One region of the Streptomyces sp. NBC_01216 genome, then DNA from elsewhere that is predicted to be linked to it. Evidence: riboswitches for the same ligand, from Rfam matches in the RefSeq annotation. Region 1 holds a riboswitch; each other region holds the start of a gene.

Region 1 (4,597 bases):
CTCACCCGTTCGGCCCAACAGCGACACGTGGCAACTCGGGGGCCGCCACCTGCGGGATCGCCCCCGGGGCCGGTCAGCGCGGGACCGGCAGGCCGCGCGGTTCCTTGACCCGCTTCATGATGATCTGCGAGTTGACCTCGGTGACTCCGGCGAGGGACGTCAGCCGTTCGATCCAGAGGCGTTCGTACGCGGCGAGGTCGGCGACGGCGATGCGCAGGAGGCAGCCCGGACTGCCGAACAGCCGGTACGCCTCGATGACGTCCGGGATGTCCTGGAGCGCCTCCTCGAACGCCTCGACGGTCTCCCGGTCGCGCCGGACCTCGATGGAGACCAGCACCTCGAACCCCCGGCCGACGGCCTCCGGGTCGATCACCGCCCGGTACCCCTGGATGACGCCGTCCTGCTCCAGCTGCCGCACCCGCCGCATGCAGGCGGAGGCGCTCAGCCCGACCCGCTGGGCCAGATCCAGGTTGGTCAGCCGGCCGTCCTCCTGGAGCTCGCGCAAGATTTGTGCGTCGATTCGATCCATCTCGCAATTATGCGCGCAGGTACAGACAGAAGGGTGCCTCTTTCGCAAACACATTGCGAGCCTTTTGTCCTATTCTTTCGGCGGCACGCTTCGGCCGCGCGCGAGTACGCCCCCACACCCCCACGGTCGCCCTCGCACTCCCCCGCGACGACGACGCCCGATCCCTGGAGCAGACGACATGGAATGGATCCGTGACGACAGGCCCCGCCGCATCAAGCTGATCAGCACGGGCGGCACGATAGCCAGTCGCTGGCAGGGCACCGGCTACGCCGCCGACGCCTCGGGAGACGACGTCCTGGCGACGGCGGCCCGGCCTGAGGGCATCGAGGTCGAGGTGGTCGACCTCTTCAACGTCAACAGCTCCCGCATGACCACCGCCCGCCAGCTGACCCTGCTGCGCGCGGTGCACGAGGCCCTCGCCGATCCGGGCGTCGACGGGATCGTCGTCACACACGGCACCGACACCCTGGAGGAGTCGGCCTTCTTCCTGGACCTCCATCACTCCGACCCGCGTCCGGTGGTCTTCACCGGTGCCCAGCGCCCGCTCGGCACGGGGGACGGCGACGGACCCGGGAACGTCTACGACGCGCTTCAGGTCGCGGCCTCGGTGCGCGAGCTCGGCGTACTGGTGGTCTTCGACGGTGTGGTCCACGCGGCACGTGGCACCGTGAAGGCGCAGACCCTGGCGGCGGCGGCGTTCGCCGACCCCTCCGAGCCGAGCCTCGGCAAGGCCGGCTTCGCCAAGGTGGACGTGCGGCGCCGCCCGGACCGCCCGGCTCCGCTTCCGCTGCCGCAGGCCGCCGTCGACGGGAACGACGGGCCCTTCCCCCGCGTCGACATCGTCACCCACCACAGCGACGGTGACCCGCTCCTCCTCAACGCGGCGGTCGCCGCGGGCGCCCGGGGCGTGGTGCTGGTCGGCACCGGCGCGGGCAACGCCACCCCCGAGATCGCCGAGGCCGTCGCCGAAGCCGTCGCGCAGGGCGTCGTCGTGGCCCTCAGCACCCGGGTGCACTCCGGACCGGTGGCCGAGATGTACACCGGCGGCGGCGCCGTGGACCTGGTCGCGGCGGGGGCCGTACTCGCCGGTACGCTGCGCGCCGGCCAGGCCCGGATGGCCCTCCTCGCGACCCTGCTGTCCGACGTCGCCCCCGCACGGCGCGACACGCTGCTGCGGGACCTCCTGAACGGCCCGACCCGTGCGGAACCTGCCCTGGCTGCCGGCGGGTCGGGCTCACGCTTCTCCGGAACCCACGCCTCGGCCGCGGTCGTCCGGAAGCACGCCGTCCTCCACTGAGGAACCGGCACCCGGACACTCGGCGCGGAATCGTTTCCGTTCCCCCGCGCGCCCGGGGGCGCCGCCGCGTCCCCGTCCCCCTGCCCGCCGGGGCCGCCCTGCGGCCGCGGCGGGCAGGGGCGCTTCTCGGCCAACTCGCGCCTGAGGTACGGAAGACGCCCGCCGCCGACTAGGCTGGCGGACGCAACTGGTTCGCCCCGTCCGCCAGGCGGGAGCGTCGCAAGAGGGAACCCGGTGGGAATCCGGGACTGCCCCGCAGCGGTGAGTGGGAACGACCGCCGTCATACGCACTGGGCCCGCGAGGGCCCGGGAAGCGACGGCCAATAGGTGTCCGCCTCGACGAGAGGCCGGGCGCGCCCACGAGTCCGAAGACCTGCCCGTTGCCCGCGCGCGACCGATCGCGCGCGGCCATCCCGGTGACCTCGAGGGCGGGTCGGCGTACAGAGCGGGCGGCGGCCCGTACCGGTGTGCATGCGTCCGGCGCGTGCCGGCACCCGGCCGCGGCGGCCCGTTCGTCCCGTACCCCTTCGCGCCTTCGTCCCGTCGCCGGGACGCATGGATTCACGCTCGCGAAGGAGAGTTCCGTGACGACAAGGGCGACACGACGGGCCGCGGCGACGGCCACCGTCCACGGGTACCCGCGCCAGGGCCGGGACCGGGAACTGAAGAAGGCCGTCGAGGGGTACTGGCGGGGCGGCGTCGACGCCGAGACCCTGCGTAAGACCGCCCAGGACCTGCGCCGCGCCACCTGGATGCAACTGGCGGACGGGGGCATCACCGAGGTGCCGACCGGTGACTTCTCTTACTACGACCACGTCCTCGACACCAGCGTCATGGTCGGCGCAGTGCCCGACCGCCATCGCGACGCCGTCGCCGCCGACCCGCTCGACGGCTACTTCGCCATGGCGCGCGGCACGCAGGACCTGGCACCGCTGGAGATGACCAAGTGGTTCGACACCAACTACCACTACCTGGTCCCCGAACTCGGACCCGACACCGTGTTCACCGCCGACTCCGGCAAGCAGGTCGCGGAGCTGCGCGAGGCGCGGGCCCTGGGGCTCGCCGCCCGGCCGGTGCTGCTGGGTCCGGTCACCTACCTGCTGCTGGCCAAGCCGGCACCCGGCGTCGCCGACGGCTTCCGTCCCCTCTCCCTGCTCGACCGGCTGCTGCCCGTGTACGGCCAGGTGCTGGCCGACCTGAGGGCCTCCGGCGCCGAGTGGGTCCAGCTGGACGAACCCGCCCTGGTCCAGGACCGCACGGCGGCCGAACTCGACGCGGTCGCCCGGATCTACCACGAACTCGGCTCCCTCACCGACCGTCCCCGGCTGCTCGTCGCCTCCTACTTCGACCGGCTCGGCGCCGCCCTCCCCGTCCTGGTCAGGTCCCCCGTCGACGGGCTGGCCGTCGACTTCACCGGCCCCGCCGCCGCCAACCTCGACGACCTCGCCGCGGTCGGCGGGCTGCCCGGCCGCCGCCTGATCGCGGGGGTGGTCGACGGGCGCAACATCTGGATCAACGACCACGAGAAGTCCCTCGCCACGCTCGGCACCCTGCTGGGTCTCGCGGGGACGGTCGACGTCGCCGCCTCCTGCTCCCTGCTGCACGTCCCCCTCGACGCGACCGCCGAACGCGGCATCGACCCGCAGATCGCCCGCTGGCTCGCCTTCGCCCGCCAGAAGACGGCCGAGGTCTTCACCCTCGCCCGCGGCCTGTCCCGCGGCACCGAGGCGATCGCGGCGGAGCTCGCCGCCAACAAGGCCGCGCTCGCCTCCCGTTCGACATCGGCGCTCACCCGCGATCCGGCGGTACGGGCCAGGGCGGCGGCGGTCACCGACGCCGACCGCCGCCGTACGCAGCCCTACGGCCCGCGCGCCGCCGCCCAGCGCGACGCCCTCGGTCTGCCGCCGCTGCCGACCACGTCCATCGGCTCCTTCCCGCAGACCGACGAGCTCCGCGCCGCGCGGGCCGGGCTGCGGACGGGCCGGCTCGACACGGCGGGCTACGAGGAACGGATCGAGGCCGAGATCCGGGAGGTCGTCGCCTTCCAGGAGCGCGCCGGTCTGGACGTCCTCGTCCACGGCGAGCCGGAACGCAACGACATGGTGCAGTACTTCGCCGAGCAGCTCACCGGGTACCTCGCCACCCGGCACGGCTGGGTCCAGTCGTACGGGACCCGGTACGTCCGGCCGCCGATCCTGGCCGGGGACATCTCGCGCCCGGACCCGATGACGGTGCGCTGGACGACGTACGCCCAGTCGCTGACCGCGCGGCCCGTCAAGGGGATGCTGACCGGACCGGTCACGATGCTGGCCTGGTCCTTCGTCCGCGACGACCAGCCGCTCGCCGACACCGCCCGCCAGGTCGCGCTCGCGCTGCGCGACGAGGTGGCCGATCTGGAAGCGGCCGGGACCGCGGTGATCCAGGTGGACGAGCCCGCCTTGCGCGAGACGCTTCCCCTGCGGGCCGACCGGCACGCCGGGTACCTGGAGTGGGCGACGGAGGCGTTCCGGCTGACGACGAGCGGGGTCCGTCCGCAGACGCAGATCCACACCCACATGTGCTACGCGGAGTTCGGCGACATCCTGGGGGCGATCGACGACCTCGACGCGGACGTCATCAGCCTGGAGGCCGCCCGCTCGCACATGGCCGTCGCCGCCGAGCTCGCGTCGTCCGCGTATCCGCGCGAGGCGGGCCCCGGTGTCTGGGACATCCACTCGCCCCGGGTCCCGTCCCCCGGGGAGGCGACCGAGCTGCTGCGCGAAGCGCTCAAG
Region 2 (4,597 bases), 4.3 Mb from region 1:
GCCGAGCCCGTGGGCGTAGGGCAGAACGCCGAAGGTCCGGCGTCCGGTCAGCCCGTGCAGCATGTCGAGCCCCGGCTCCAGCAGCGTGACGTCGCCGCGGAACTTGTTCACCAGGTAGCCCGCGATCAGTTCCTGGTCCTCCGGTGCCAGCAGGGCCGTCGTGCCGAAGAACTGGGCGAACACCCCGCCCCGGTCGATGTCGCCGACCACGAGCACCGGCAGTCGCGCGGCGCGCGCGATGCCCATGTTCACGATGTCGGTGCGCCGCAGATTGATCTCGGCCGGACTGCCCGCCCCCTCGCAGATCACGGCGTCATACGTGCCCCGCAGCTCCTCCAGGCACGCCAGGACCGGCTCGAAGAGCTCCTTCTGCCGTCCCCCGTGATAGCCGCGCGCGCTCAGCTCGCCGACCGGCCTGCCCATCAGGACGACCTGGCTGGAACGGTCGCTGCCGGGCTTCAGCAGCACCGGGTTCATCAGGGCCGTCGGCTCCACTCGCGCGGCCTGCGCCTGCATGGCCTGCGCCCGCCCGATCTCCGCGCCCTCGCGGGTCACGAAGGAGTTCAGGGACATGTTCTGGCCCTTGAAGGGGGCCACCTTCACGCCCCGGCGGACCAGCCAGCGGCAGATGCCGGCCGTGACGACGCTCTTTCCCGCGTCGGACGTGGTCCCGGCGACCAGCAGTCCGCCCCTCATATCAGCCTCCGCTTGATGGCACCTATGATCATCCGGCCGCCCGCGCAGGTCACCAGCGTCAGCGCGGTCACCCGTCGCGAGAGCCGTACGGCCCGTTCGATGTCGGCGACCTCCACGTCCCGTCCGGGCGCGTTCAGCGCGGGCCGGTGCTCGACCCGTCCGCCGTACGAGAGCGTCCCCCCGAGCCGTACGCCGAGCGCCCCCGCGAACGAGGACTCCACCGGACCGGCGTTCGGGCTGGGATGCCGCCCGGCGTCGGCCCGCCAGGCGCGCAAGGACCCGCGCGGGTCGCCGCCGGCCACCGTGGCGAGCGCGGCGGTCAGCCGGGCCCCCGGCCAGCCGGCGACGTCGTCCAGCCTGGCCGAGGCCCAGCCGAAGCGCCGGTGACGCGGGGACCTGTGGCCGACCATGGCGTCCAGGGTGTTCACGGCCCGGAACCCCACCAGGCCCGGGACACCGGCGGCGGCGCCCCACACGAGCGCCCCCACGACCGCGTCGGAGGTGTTCTCGGCGACGGACTCCACGACCGCGCGGGCCATCGCCGGGCCGTCCAGGGAGTGCGGATCACGCCCGCACAGGTGCGGCAGCCGTTCGCGGGCGACCTCCAGGTCCCCGGCGGCCAGGGCGCCGCCGATGGCGCGGGCCTCCCGGCCCAGGGTCGTCCCGCCGACGACGGCCCACACGGTGGCCGCGGTCAGGGCGACGGACGCGGCGGGCCGGTCCCGGACGGCCCGCGCGGCCAGCGCTCCGGCCGCCGCGGCGCCTCCGGCGCAGAGGGCGGTGTGCAACGCGCCCCAGCCGCGGTGGTCGTGCCACAGAAGACGTTCGACGGTGCCGGCGAACCGCCCGAAACCGGCGACCGGATGGCCGCGGCGGGGGTCGCCGACGAGCAGGTCCGCGGCCAGACCGGCGGCGGCGCCGTACGCGAATACACCGGTGGCTGCAATGCGGCCAGGCATGGCGCTGTGTCCTCACTCAGGGTCCGCGCCCTGGCTCGACGTGACCGACGGCGAGAGTTCCTGGCTCCCGGGGAGGGTTCCCCGGTCACAGTGGCGGGACCGCGCCGGATTCGCACCGGGCTTCCTCTTCTGCCGCCGTCATGGCCCCGGAAGTCCACCACGCTGCGCGAACACCCGTCAACTCACCCTTGACCTGCGGCGGGACAGTGTGCGAAGCCCCACAGCCGACCCGCGCACAGGAAGGGCGGCGCGGCCCGTACGCACAGGACGGCCGGGCGGGCCGCACCCGAAGGTGCGGCCCGCCCGGCCGTCGGTGCTCGCCGCCGTCAGGCGACGATCAGATAGATGCCGTACGCGACGGCCGCCGCGCACAGGGCGAAGCAGGCGTAGGCGCCGGTGCGCGCCAGGGCGGCGGAGCCGCCCTGTGCGGCGGCCTGCTCCTGCTTGGAGAGGCCGACGATGCCGAGGGTGAACAGGCCCACGAGGGCGACGGTCGCCACGAGGCTGACTCCGAAGACGGAGCCGAGAGCTGCCCAGTCGATCTTCATGCGTGCGTGTCCCTTGGTTCCTTAGACCGCCGCGGCGGGGGCCGCGGGGGCTGCCGGGTCCGTGGGGGCCGGCGCGGGGATGGTGGTCTTGAGCTCCTCGGCCGCGGCGACCGCGGTTCCGGTGGGCGGCGGGGTGACGGCCGCGATCGCGGTGGTCACGACACCGGCGGGCTCGTCGTCGAGGTCGTCCGCGGTGACGTTGCTGTGGTCGACCGGCTTGCGGCGGGACAGGGCCCAGATGACGCCCGACCCGGCGACCAGCAGGATCGCGACGACGACGATGCCCCAGGTGCCCTGCTTGGTGAGGAACTCGGCGCCGGCGCCGACCAGTCCGGCGGCGGGCAGGGTCAGGCCCCAGGCGACGAACATCCGGGTCGCGGTGGACCAGCGGACGACACCGCCCTTGCGGCCGAGGCCCGCGCCCATCACGGCACCGGAGCAGGACTGCGTGGTGGAGAGGGAGAAGCCGAGGTGGGAGGAGGCCAGGATGACCGTGGCCGCGCTGGTCTGGGCGGCGAAGCCCTGCGGCGGCCGGAGGTCGGTCAGGCCCTTGCCCATGGTGCGGATGATGCGCCAGCCGCCGAGGTAGGTGCCGAGCGCGATGGCCACACCGGCCGCGACGATGACCCACATCGGAGGGTTGGAGCCGGGGACGAGGACGCCGCCGGTGACCAGGGCGAGGGTGATGACACCCATGGTCTTCTGGGCGTCGTTGGTGCCGTGGGCGAGGGAGACGAGGCCGGCGGAGGCGATCTGCCCGGCACGGTAGCCCTTGGCCGTGGCCTTCGCGTCGGTCCGGGAACCGATCCGGTACGTCAGCCTGGTGGCCGCCCAGGCGGCCAGTCCGGCGACGACCGGTGCGGCGATCGCGGGGAGCAGGACCTTGGTGACGACGGTGCCGCCGTTGACCGCGGACCAGCCGGCCGACATGACGGCCGCGCCTATGAGGCCGCCGAAGAGAGCGTGGGAGGAGCTGGACGGAAGTCCGAGCAGCCAGGTCAGCAGATTCCAGAGGATGGCACCGACGAGCGCCGCGAAGATCACTTCGGTACGAATGCCCTGTTCGTTGATGATCCCGCCGGAGATCGTCTTGGCGACCTCCACGGACAGGAACGCACCGACCAGGTTGAGCACGGCGGACATGGCCACCGCCGTCTTGGGCTTGAGGGCACCGGTCGAGATGGTCGTCGCCATCGCGTTGGCGGTGTCGTGGAAACCGTTCGTGAAATCGAACACGAGAGCTGTCACGACCACAATCGCGAGCAGCAGCGTGATGTGTTCCATTTACCCAGGCAATCGTTTGACGTCAGTGGCTCGTCGAACGTAGGCAACCTGGGTGAACGGAAGGTGAACTGAGTCGGTCGGTGTGGTGTCCCCAACAGGTTCCGCGCGTTCCACTTAGTGCTCCGGAGGTCCGGCCGTCCACGATGTTCCCCACGCAAACCCGGGTAAGCCCTGCCGTAAGGGGACGGTTCCGCCCCCTCCGGGCCGTGGACGGGACCGCCCCCACGTGGGGAGGCGTGGAAGTGACCCGCGTCACCACGGCGAGGCCCCCGCGGACACCCCGGACGACGGCGGTCCGGTGGCACCCCGCCCACGGACTGCCGACACTGGGAGCGTGCGCCCGGCTACAGCGACGGCAGCGGCCGTCACCACACTGATCGGTGCCGGCGCGGCCGCGATCGCGGCCGGCCGGTACGCCGGCGACGTCGCCCTCAGGGTGCCGTCCGGACGACCGCTGCCCGGCGATCCCCGGCTCACCGTGCACGCCACGGAGCCGGACCGGGTCACCCTCACCAGGAGCCTCGTCTCCCTGCGCCCCGGTACCTACGGACTCGACGGCCCGGGGGTCCACGCCGTCGTCGGCCCCGTCCTCGACCGGGTCCCGCACTCCGCCGACACCGTCGTCCGCCGCCTGGAGCGGGTCGAGTACGGGACCCTGGAGCCGGGCACCCGCGTCCGCCTCGACCCCGCCCTGCACACCGGCACGCCGAGGTCGGCGCTCGGCGTCGACTACGAGGACGTCGAGATCCCCGGTGAACTCGGCCCACTGCCCGGCTGGCTCGTCCCCGGCCCCCGGCCCACCTGGGTCGTCGCCCTGCACGGCCTCGGTACCACCCGGCACCAGCCCCTCAACCTGGTCCCCTTCCTCAGTCGCCGGCAGATCCCGGTCCTGATCCCCGCCTACCGCGGGGACGAGGGCGCCCCGCCACCCCCGGACGGCCTCGGCCGCCTCGGCGACTCCGAATGGCGCGACGCCGACGCCGCCGTCCGCTACGCCGTCCGCCGCGGCGCGCGACACGTCGTCCTGTGCGGCTGGGGCACCGGCGCCACGATGGCCTTGCACGCCGCCGCCGACTCCGGCGTACGGGACGCGGTCCGCGGGCTCGTCCT
Region 3 (4,597 bases), 850 kb from region 1:
AGGACTCGGGGTTTTCCAGGGAGCAGGCGACCGCGTCGGGGTCGGCGGCCTGCTGGACGGGGATGGGGGCGGACGCGGCCGCCGACGCCTGGGCGGCGCGGGCGATGCGGGTCGCCGGACGGGACCGCAGGTAGTAGGTGGTCTTCAGACCCTGCTTCCAGGCGTACGCGTACATCGACGACAGCTTGCCGATCGTCGGCGTCTCCAGGAACAGGTTCAGCGACTGCGACTGGTCGAGGAACGGGGTCCGGGCCGCCGCCATGTCGATCAGACCGCGCTGCGGGATCTCCCAGGCCGTCCGGTACAGCTCGCGCACCTCGTCCGGGACCCAGCCGAAGCCGGCCACCGACCCGTTGGACTCGCGCAGCGCCTCACGGGTCTGCGCGTCCCACACGCCGAGCCGCTTCAGCTCGTCGACCAGGTAGGAGTTGACCTGGAGGAACTCGCCGGACAGCGTCTCGCGCTTGAACAGGTTGGAGACCTGCGGCTCGATGCACTCGTACACGCCCGCGATCGAGGCGATGGTCGCCGTCGGCGCGATGGCCAGCAGCAGCGAGTTGCGCATCCCGACCGCGGCGACGCGCTCGCGCAGCGCGGTCCAGCGCTCCGGCCAGTTCGGCCGCACGTCGTAGTGGTCCGGGTGCAGCACCCCCCGGGCGGCCCGGGTCTTGTCCCAGGCGGGCAGGGGGCCGTTGCGCTCGGCGAGGTCGGCTGAGGCCTCGTAGGCGGCGAGCATGATGCGCTCGGCGATCCTCGTCGACAGCGCACGGGCCTCGGTGGAGTCGAAGGGCAGCCGCAGCTTGAAGAAGACGTCCTGGAGGCCCATCGCGCCCAGCCCGACGGGCCGCCAGCGGGCGTTGGACCGGCCGGCCTGCTCGGTCGGGTAGAAGTTGATGTCCACCACGCGGTCGAGGAAGGTGACGGCGGTACGGACGGTCTCGTCGAGCCGCTCCCAGTCGATGTCGCCTGACCTCAGGTCCACGAAGGCGCCGAGGTTGACCGAGCCCAGGTTGCAGACCGCCGTCTCGCCGTCGTCCGTGACCTCCAGGATCTCCGTGCAGAGGTTGGAGGAGTGGACCGTGTGGCCCGGCTCCGCCGTCTGGTTGGCGGTGCGGTTCGACGCGTCCTTGAAGGTCATCCAGCCGTTGCCGGTCTGGGCCAGGGTCCGCATCATCCGGCCGTACAGGTCACGGGCCGGCATGGTCTTGCGAGCCAGGCCCGCGGCCTCCGCGCGGCGGTACGCGGCGTCGAACTCCTCGCCCCACAGGTCGACCAGTTCGGGCACGTCGGCCGGGGAGAACAGCGACCACTCGGCGTCGGCGTCGACGCGCCGCATGAACTCGTCCGGGATCCAGTGCGCCAGGTTCAGGTTGTGCGTACGCCGGGCGTCCTCACCGGTGTTGTCGCGCAGCTCCAGGAACTCCTCGATGTCCGCGTGCCAGGTCTCCAGGTAGACGGCGGCGGCGCCCTTGCGCCGGCCGCCCTGGTTCACGGCCGCGACGGAGGCGTCCAGGGTCTTCAGGAACGGCACGATGCCGTTCGAGTGCCCGTTGGTGCCGCGGATCAGCGAACCGCGGGCGCGGACGCGCGAGTACGACAGACCGATGCCGCCGGCGTGCTTCGACAGGCGCGCCACCTGGTGGTAGCGGTCGTAGATCGAGTCCAGCTCGTCCTGCGGCGAGTCGAGCAGGTAGCAGGACGACATCTGCGGGTGACGGGTGCCGGAGTTGAACAGCGTGGGCGAGGAGGGCAGGTAGTCGAGCCGGCTCATCAGCCCGTAGAGCGACGTGACCTCGTCCAGCGCCCGCTCCGAGCCGTCCTCGGCCAGTCCGGCGGCCACCCGCAGCATGAAGTGCTGCGGGGTCTCGATGACCTTGCGGGTGATCGGGTGGCGCAGCAGGTAGCGCGAGTAGAGGGTCCGCAGGCCGAAGTAGCCGAAGCGGTCGTCGGCGGAGCGGTCCAGGGCCGCGTCGAGCCGCCCGGCGTGCGACCGGACGAACGCGGCCGTGCGGTCGGCGATCAGGCCCTCGCGGTGGCCGACGGCGACGGACGCGGAGAAGCACACCGCCCCCTGGCCGGCCGCCTCGTCGGCGATGGTGATCGTCAGGAGCCGGGCGGCGAGCCGGGAGTAGGAGGGGTCCTCGGCGATCAGGCCGGCGGCCGCCTCGGTGGCCAGCTCGCGCAGTTCCGCCTCGTCCGAACCGGCGTTCCGGCCGCGCAGCGCCGCGGCGGCGATTCTGCCGGGGTCGGCGTCGGGGAGATCGGCGGTGAGGTCGGTCAGGGTCCGCAGCAGCACGGTCCCGGGTCCGTCGCTCTCGATCGCTGTGGCCGGATCGGCGGGCGCGATGGTCACGTGGGGGCTCTCCCTCGCTCGGCTCGGGGCCGACGGGGGGAAGGCGGGCAGACGGGCACCCACGGGCAGGGGTGTGCCGCCGCCGGCCCACTCCGCGAGGCCCGGACGTCTGTGGCACCCGGAACGGACGGACCGGGTGCGCTGTCGGCAGGTCTTCGGACTCACCTGGCGGACGAAAGCGCCAAAAGCACACCGTTGCGGGACAGTTCCGGACTTCCACCGGATTCCCCTGCGGCGACAGCGAGCATGAGCATACATGTGGGGGGCGCCCCGCAGGACACCCCCCACATGTTGTGTCGCTACCTGTTCACAGCTCCAGGGCGTAAGTGCGCAGTTCCACCAGTCCCGGGATCGGCTCCCAGTCCCGTCCGGGGGTGCGGACGAAGCCCAGCCGCTCGTACACGCGGTGCGCGGAGGTCATGCCCGGCTGGGTGGAGAGCACCACGCGTCGGCATCCCGGTGTCGCCCGCGCCCGCTCCACACAGGCCCGAACGAGCGACTCTCCGACGCCCCGGCCACGGGCGTCCGCGGAGACGGCGAGCATCCGGAACTCCGCCTCGCCCTCCCGGGCGATGTCGGCCCACGGACTGGTGGGGCCCGAGACGAAGGTCACGCCCCCGGCCGGCCGGCCCGCGCCGTCCAGTGCGACCAGCACCTCGGCCTCGGCGGCCCGCCGGGGCACGTCCCTCAGCACATCGAGGTACGCGTCGTGCACACCGAAGTCGAGGTGCCCGTCGTCGAGACAGGCCCGCGCGGTGAGCTCGCCCAGAGCCTCGTACTCCTCGGGCCGTGCCACTCGGATCCTGATGTCCCATCGGTGTGGTCCGATGTCCGTCACCCGCCCACGCCCACCGAGTTGTCCGGCGCCCCGTCGCCCTCGGGCGGCAGGTCTCCGCGTTCGACGGGTATCCGGGGGCCGGTCTCCTCGGGCAGCACGGCGTCCAGTTCGGCGTCGTCGGCGCGGTGGGCCCGCGCGGCGGTCTCACGCAGTGTCTCCCTGGACACCGAGAGCGGCGCGCCGAGCGTGATGCGAAGCGCGCCCTCGTTGCGCACGTAGGTGTGTCCGTACGCGGAGTGGCGGTACCAGCTCCCGTCCTCCCGCGCGCAGGTCTCGCCCTGGGACGGAGCGGAGCAGTCCTTGTCGGTGAACGGCTGCCGCTCCGCGGACAGGGTGAGCCGCGCTCCGTCCTTCGCGACGTACGTGAGCCGGAAGCCGTCGTCGCCGATGACTCCCGCCGACTGCCGTGCGAGGGTGAATCCCTCCGCCTCGGTGACGTACACGTGCTCGACACGGGTCTGGGCCGCCGAGGCGCGTGCCACGAGTTCAGCGTGGTCGGGGGGCGAGGCGCCGAGGCGCTCCGTACCACAGCCGGTGAGGGCGAGCGCGAGGGGTGCCACGGCGAGGTGGGCGAGGCGCGGGACGGTTCTCATGCGAACATCCTTGCGTATGCGTATGCGTATGCGTATGCGCGTGCCTGTGCGTATGTCTGTGCGTGACGAAGGCCGCCGCGTGATTCCGTGGGGGATCGCGGCGGCCTCCGGCGCCTCGCGGGCGACGGCGCGGGTCAGCGGCCGGGGCCGGCCTTCGCCAGTTCGGCCCGCACGCCCGGCTCGCCGGCGTCCGCGGTGTAGTCCGAGGGAGAGGTCTCGTCCACGCCCTCGGGAGCCTTGACCGCCTTGAGGACGAAGGTCAGGACGACGGTCACCACCACGTTGAGCACGAAGGCGGTGAGGCCGATGTAGCCGATCTCGCCGATGCCGGGGATCTCGGCGGAGGAGCCGCCGAAGTGCTTCTGTGTCGGACTCGCCACGCCGTAGGCCGCCGCCGTGCCGTACACCATGCCGACCGCCCAGCCCGCCAGCAGGGCCCAGCGGTGGAACCAGCGGGTGAACAGGCCGCCGACCAGTGCCGGCAGGGTCTGGAGGATCCAGATGCCGCCGAGCAGCTGGAAGTTGATCGCCACGGTCTTGTCCATGGTCAGGACGAAGACCAGCGCGCCGACCTTGACCAGCAGCGACACCAGCTTGGACACCTTGGTCTGCTGCTGTGGCGTGGCGTCCGGTTTCAGGAAGTCCTTGTAGATGTTGCGGGTGAAGAGATTGGCCGCGGCGATCGACATGATCGCCGCCGGCACCAGCGCGCCGATGCCGATGGCGGCGAAGGCGACGCCCGCGAACCAGTCGGGGAACATGTTCTCGAAGAGCTGCGGGATGGCCAGCTGGGCGTTGCCGACCTTGACGCCC
Region 4 (4,597 bases), 5.5 Mb from region 1:
GCATCCACGCCGGCACGCTCGGTCTGAGCCCGAGCCGGATGTGCGTGTACGACCTCGTCGGGGACGCCCTGAGCGGGGCCGATCCCCTCGCCCGCGAGCACGGCGTGCTCCTCGTGGGGGAGGAGGTCGAGGCCGTCCCCGTCGAGGTCGACGGCAAGGAGATGACCCGGGTCCTCGCCAATCTGCTGGTCAACGCCATCCGTCACACCCCCGCCGACGGCACCGTGGCGGTCGCGGCCCGACGTGGCGACGACGCCGTCGTCGTCCTCTCCGTCACCGACGGCTGCGGAGGCATTCCCGACGAGGATCTGCCCCGGGTGTTCGACACCGGCTGGCGCGGCACCGAGGCCCGCACGCCTCCCGCGGGGGCGGGCCTCGGTCTCGCCATCGTCCGCGGCATAGTCGAGGCACACGCGGGCCGGGCCGAGGTCCGCAACGTCCCCGGCGGCTGCCGCTTCGAGGTCACCCTGCCGGCCGTCTGACCCCGGGTACGGCCCGGCCGTCCGAACCGGGCCGTACCCGGGAGAGCCGTGTGTCAGGCACGCGAGGGCTCCGGGCCGTCCGGCCGTGCCGGGCGACCGCGCCCGGACGCCGCGGCGTGCTCAGCGTCCGAGCGAGGCCGAGGCCCGCTGCCCGGCTCGGGCGAAGTCCGCCATCCCCTCGGCGAAGCCGAGCGCGGGACGCCAGCCCAGCTCCCGGCGCAGCCGGGCCGAGTCCGCAGTGATGTGCCGCACGTCGCCGAGCCGGAACTCCCCGGTGACCACCGGTTCCGGTCCGCCGTGTTCCCGGGCCAGGGCCGACGCCATCTCGCCCACCGTGTGCGGCTCCCCGCTGCCGGTGTTGTACGTGCTGAGCGAGCCGGCCGGCAGGCCGGGGGCCGCCTCCAGCGCGAGCACGTTCGCCGCCGCGACGTCCCGCACGTGCACGAAGTCCCGCCGCTGGCCGCCGTCCTCGAAGACCCGGGGGGCCTCCCCCCGCGCCAGCGCCGAACGGAAGAAGGAGGCGACGCCCGCGTAGGGGGTGTCCCGGGGCATCCCCGGCCCGTACACGTTGTGGTAGCGCAGACTGACCGCGGACCCGTCGACGGCTCGCGCCCACGCCGCCGCCAGGTGCTCCTGGGCCAGCTTCGTCGCGGCGTACACGTTCCGCGGGTCGGCTGGGGTGTCCTCGTCGACCAGCCCCGGCGCCAGCAGGGCTCCACACGTGGGGCAGCGCGGTTCGAAGAGCCCCTCCCGGAGGTCCTCGGCGCTGCGGGCGCCGGCCCGGACGCGTCCGTGACGGGGGCACTCGTACCGTCCCTCCCCGTACACGACCATCGACCCCGCGAGGACGAGCCGCCTCGGGCCCGTCTCGGCCATCGCCGCGAGCAGCACGGCGGTGCCCAGGTCGTTGCAGCCCACGTACGCGGGCGCGTCGGCGAAGTCTTTGCCCAGGCCGACCATGGCGGCCTGATGGCAGACCGCGTCGACGCCGCGCAGCGCCGCCCGGACGCTCGGCGCGTCCCTGACGTCGGCGCCCACGAACTCCACCCCCGGCGGCGGCTCCGGAGCGGTCGGGTGCGCGCTGGGCAGCAGCGCGTCGAGGACGACCGGCTCGTGGCCCGCCCTGCCCAGTGCCGTGACGATGTGCGAGCCGATGAACCCGGCTCCTCCTGTGACAAGTACACGCATGGCGGGGACGCTACGGAACGAAGGGCCGCGGCGGAGCGGCCCACGCCGCGCCGTAAGCGTTTCGTCATCACCGTGGCCCTCCCGTCCGGGCCCGTGTTCGCGTTGGATGGCCGAAGAGACATCCGGAACGGAACGAGTGGACGAGGAGGTGCGCCGTGGGGCGCGTCACGAGGAAGTGGTGGTGGACCGGGGCGGCGGTCGTGGCTGTGGCGGTCGCCGCCGGGCTGGTGTGGTTCAAGCCCTGGGCGCTGTGGGTGGACGAGACCGTGCACGAGGCGCTGCCCTCCGCGAGCGCGCCGGCCGCGCCGCCCGCCGCGACCGAGGCCCCCTCGTCCCCGCAGACCACACCGGCCGCCGGCCCGGTCACCCTCGCCGAGGGCACCTTCATCAGCCACGAGCACGCCACCAGCGGCACCGCGAAGATCGTCCGCCTGTCGGACGGCACCCCGGTGCTGCGCCTCGAAGGTCTGGACACCTCCAGCGGCCCGGACCTCCGCGTGTGGCTGAGTGACGCACCGGTCAAGGAAGGGAAGGACGGCTGGCGCGTCTTCGACGACGGCAAGCACGTGAGCCTCGGCAAGCTCAAGGGCAACAAGGGCGACCAGAACTATCCGCTGCCCGCCGACGTGGACTGGGAGGCATACCCGAGCGTCAGCATCTGGTGCGACCGGTTCGACGTGTCCTTCGGCGCCGCGGGTCTCGTACGGACCTGACGGGCCGCGTCTCCCGCGCCGGACGGCCGCGCGCCGTCCGGCCCGCCGGCGGGGACGCGTCCCGCGCGCGCCGGACGGCAAACCGGTCCGCCGTCGCGGCCCGACGGGTCCGTCAGGACAGTCCGGGAAGCGCCACGTCGAGTACCGGCACCGCACGCGGTGAGCCGTCGGCGTCGATCGCGACGAAGGTCAGGAACGCCGTGGCGACCTCGGTGGCGGGCCCCGAGCTGTTCCACCGCTCGGCCGTGACACGCACGCCGACGGTCATCGACGTCCGACCGGCGCGCTCCAGCCCGGCCTCGACGCTCAGCAGGTCCCCGGCCCGCACCGGAGCCAGGAACGTCATCCGGTCCACCGAGACGGTCACGGCCGGACCGTCCGCGTGGCGTCCGGCGGCGGCCGCCGCGGCGTCGTCGATGAGTTTCATCATCACGCCGCCGTGGATGGTGCCGTAGAGGTTGGTGTCGTGGTCGCTCATGATGTGGGCGAGGACCACCCGGGAGTCATCCGGGGTCTTGGTCGTACGTGCGGGGCGGGAGACGGTGCGATCGGCCACGTCAACTCTCCTTCGCGAGTCGCGGCGGTGCTGGGCCGCGCGCACGGGGTACCGGCGCGCGGGCAGCGGCAGGTCTTCGGACTCGCGGGCACGTCCACCGGGGTCGACCGGGGGACACCTAGTGGCCGTCGCTTCCCGGGCCGGTGCGGGCCCAGTGCGTATGACGGCGGTCGTTCCCGCTCACCGCTGCGGGGCAGTCCCGGATTCCCACCGGGTTCCCTCTCGCGATCCGGAAGTACCGAAGAGCGGGCTTCGCTCCCGGATCGTGTCGACGCCCGGCGGCCCCCGTGCCGGAGGCAGGGGGGAGCGGGGCGAACCAGCTGCGGGCACCACCCTACGTGCCGGGCGGTGACCGCCCGGCAGGTAGGGCCACCGGGAGGGCCGCGCTCAGGCCCGGCCCTCCCGGAAGGCGCTCAGGATGCGCTCCGCCGCGAGCGTCGCGGTCAGCCGCCCGTCCCGTACCTGGCGCTCGACCTCCGGCGTGAGCGCCCGTACGGCGGGATCGGCGTGCAGCCGGCCCAGCAGTTCGTCACGCACCATCGTCCAGGCCCAGTCCACCTGCTGGTCCCGGCGCCGGGCGGCCAGCCGGCCCGCCGCGTCCAGGAGCGAGCGGTGCCCTTCGAGGCGCTCCCAGATCTCCTCCAGGCCGGTCGACTCGCGCGCGCTGCAGCTGAGGACCGGCGGCGTCCACACCGCCTCCCGGCCGTGCATCAGCCTCAGCGCGCCCGCCAGTTCCCGCGCCGCGGCGCGCGCGTCGGTCGCGTGGGGCCCGTCCGCCTTGTTCACCGCCACGACGTCGGCCAGCTCCAGGACACCCTTCTTGATCCCCTGCAGTTGGTCCCCGGTGCGTGCCAGCGTGAGCAGCAGGAAGGAGTCGACCATGTTCGCCACGGCCGTCTCCGACTGCCCTACACCCACGGTCTCCACCAGCACCACGTCGTACCCCGCCGCCTCCATGACCACGATCGACTCGCGCGTCGCCTTGGCCACACCGCCGAGGGTGCCGGCGGTGGGGGAGGGCCGCACGAACGCAGCCGGGTCGACCGCCAGCCGCTCCATACGGGTCTTGTCGCCCAGGATCGAGCCGCCGGTGCGGGTGGAGGACGGGTCCACGGCGAGCACCGCCACCTTGTGCCCGAGGCCGGTCAGCATCGTGCCGAAGGTGTCGATGAAGGTGGACTTGCCCACGCCGGGCACGCCGCTGATCCCGATCCGCCGGGCCCGGCCGCTGTGCGGCAGCAGCTCGGTCAGCAACTCCTGCGCGAGGGCCCGGTGGTCCGGGCGGGTGGACTCGACCAGGGTGATGGCACGCGCGACCAGCGCGCGCCTCCCCTCCCGGACACCCTTCGCGTACGTGTCGATGTCGATGGCCATGGGGTCAGCGGCCGTGCCCCAGGTCGGCCGCCAGGCGGCGTACGAGGTCCGCTGCCGCGTCGGGGATGACCGTGCCGGGCGGGAAGACGGCGGCCGCCCCCATCTCCAGGAGGGTGGGCACGTCCTGGGGCGGGATGACTCCGCCGACCACGATCATGATGTCCTCGCGGCCCTCCGCGGCGAGTTCCTCCCGCAGCGCGGGCACGAGCGTGAGGTGTCCGGCCGCCAGCGAGGAGACGCCCACGATGTGGACGTCCGCCTCGACGGCCTGTCGGGCGACCTCC

The links. A riboswitch is a leader RNA that binds a small molecule or an ion and turns the genes downstream of it on or off. The one in region 1 is predicted to bind cobalamin.
Region 2: linked by a shared signal. The riboswitch ahead of OG393_RS25850 (cobalamin biosynthesis protein) and the one ahead of metE (5-methyltetrahydropteroyltriglutamate--homocysteine S-methyltransferase) in region 1 are both predicted to bind cobalamin.
Region 3: linked by a shared signal. The riboswitch ahead of OG393_RS09740 (ribonucleoside-diphosphate reductase subunit alpha) and the one ahead of metE (5-methyltetrahydropteroyltriglutamate--homocysteine S-methyltransferase) in region 1 are both predicted to bind cobalamin.
Region 4: linked by a shared signal. The riboswitch ahead of OG393_RS31790 (acyl-CoA thioesterase) and the one ahead of metE (5-methyltetrahydropteroyltriglutamate--homocysteine S-methyltransferase) in region 1 are both predicted to bind cobalamin.

What each region holds. Positions count from the first base shown of each region.
Region 1 is NZ_CP108677.1:1,476,472-1,481,068, forward strand. Features, by position in the region: gene OG393_RS06295 (Lrp/AsnC family transcriptional regulator) at 74-529, opposite strand; gene OG393_RS06300 (asparaginase) at 708-1,826, shown strand; cobalamin riboswitch at 2,011-2,209, shown strand; gene metE (5-methyltetrahydropteroyltriglutamate--homocysteine S-methyltransferase) at 2,411-4,597, shown strand, end outside.
Region 2 is NZ_CP108677.1:5,769,789-5,774,385, forward strand. Features, by position in the region: gene OG393_RS25845 (cobyric acid synthase) at 1-696, opposite strand, end outside; gene OG393_RS25850 (cobalamin biosynthesis protein) at 693-1,655, opposite strand; cobalamin riboswitch at 1,688-1,810, opposite strand; gene OG393_RS25855 (hypothetical protein) at 1,982-2,203, opposite strand; gene OG393_RS25860 (inorganic phosphate transporter) at 2,225-3,487, opposite strand; gene OG393_RS25865 (alpha/beta hydrolase) at 3,822-4,597, shown strand, end outside.
Region 3 is NZ_CP108677.1:2,324,837-2,329,433, reverse strand. Features, by position in the region: gene OG393_RS09740 (ribonucleoside-diphosphate reductase subunit alpha) at 1-2,353, opposite strand, end outside; cobalamin riboswitch at 2,483-2,607, opposite strand; gene OG393_RS09735 (GNAT family N-acetyltransferase) at 2,661-3,149, opposite strand; gene OG393_RS09730 (hypothetical protein) at 3,188-3,784, opposite strand; gene mctP (monocarboxylate uptake permease MctP) at 3,919-4,597, opposite strand, start outside.
Region 4 is NZ_CP108677.1:6,990,937-6,995,533, forward strand. Features, by position in the region: gene OG393_RS31775 (sensor histidine kinase) at 1-482, shown strand, start outside; gene OG393_RS31780 (NAD-dependent epimerase/dehydratase family protein) at 603-1,670, opposite strand; gene OG393_RS31785 (DM13 domain-containing protein) at 1,826-2,383, shown strand; partial or broken gene OG393_RS31790 (acyl-CoA thioesterase) at 2,529-2,861, opposite strand; cobalamin riboswitch at 2,990-3,197, opposite strand; gene meaB (methylmalonyl Co-A mutase-associated GTPase MeaB) at 3,327-4,313, opposite strand; gene scpA (methylmalonyl-CoA mutase) at 4,318-4,597, opposite strand, start outside.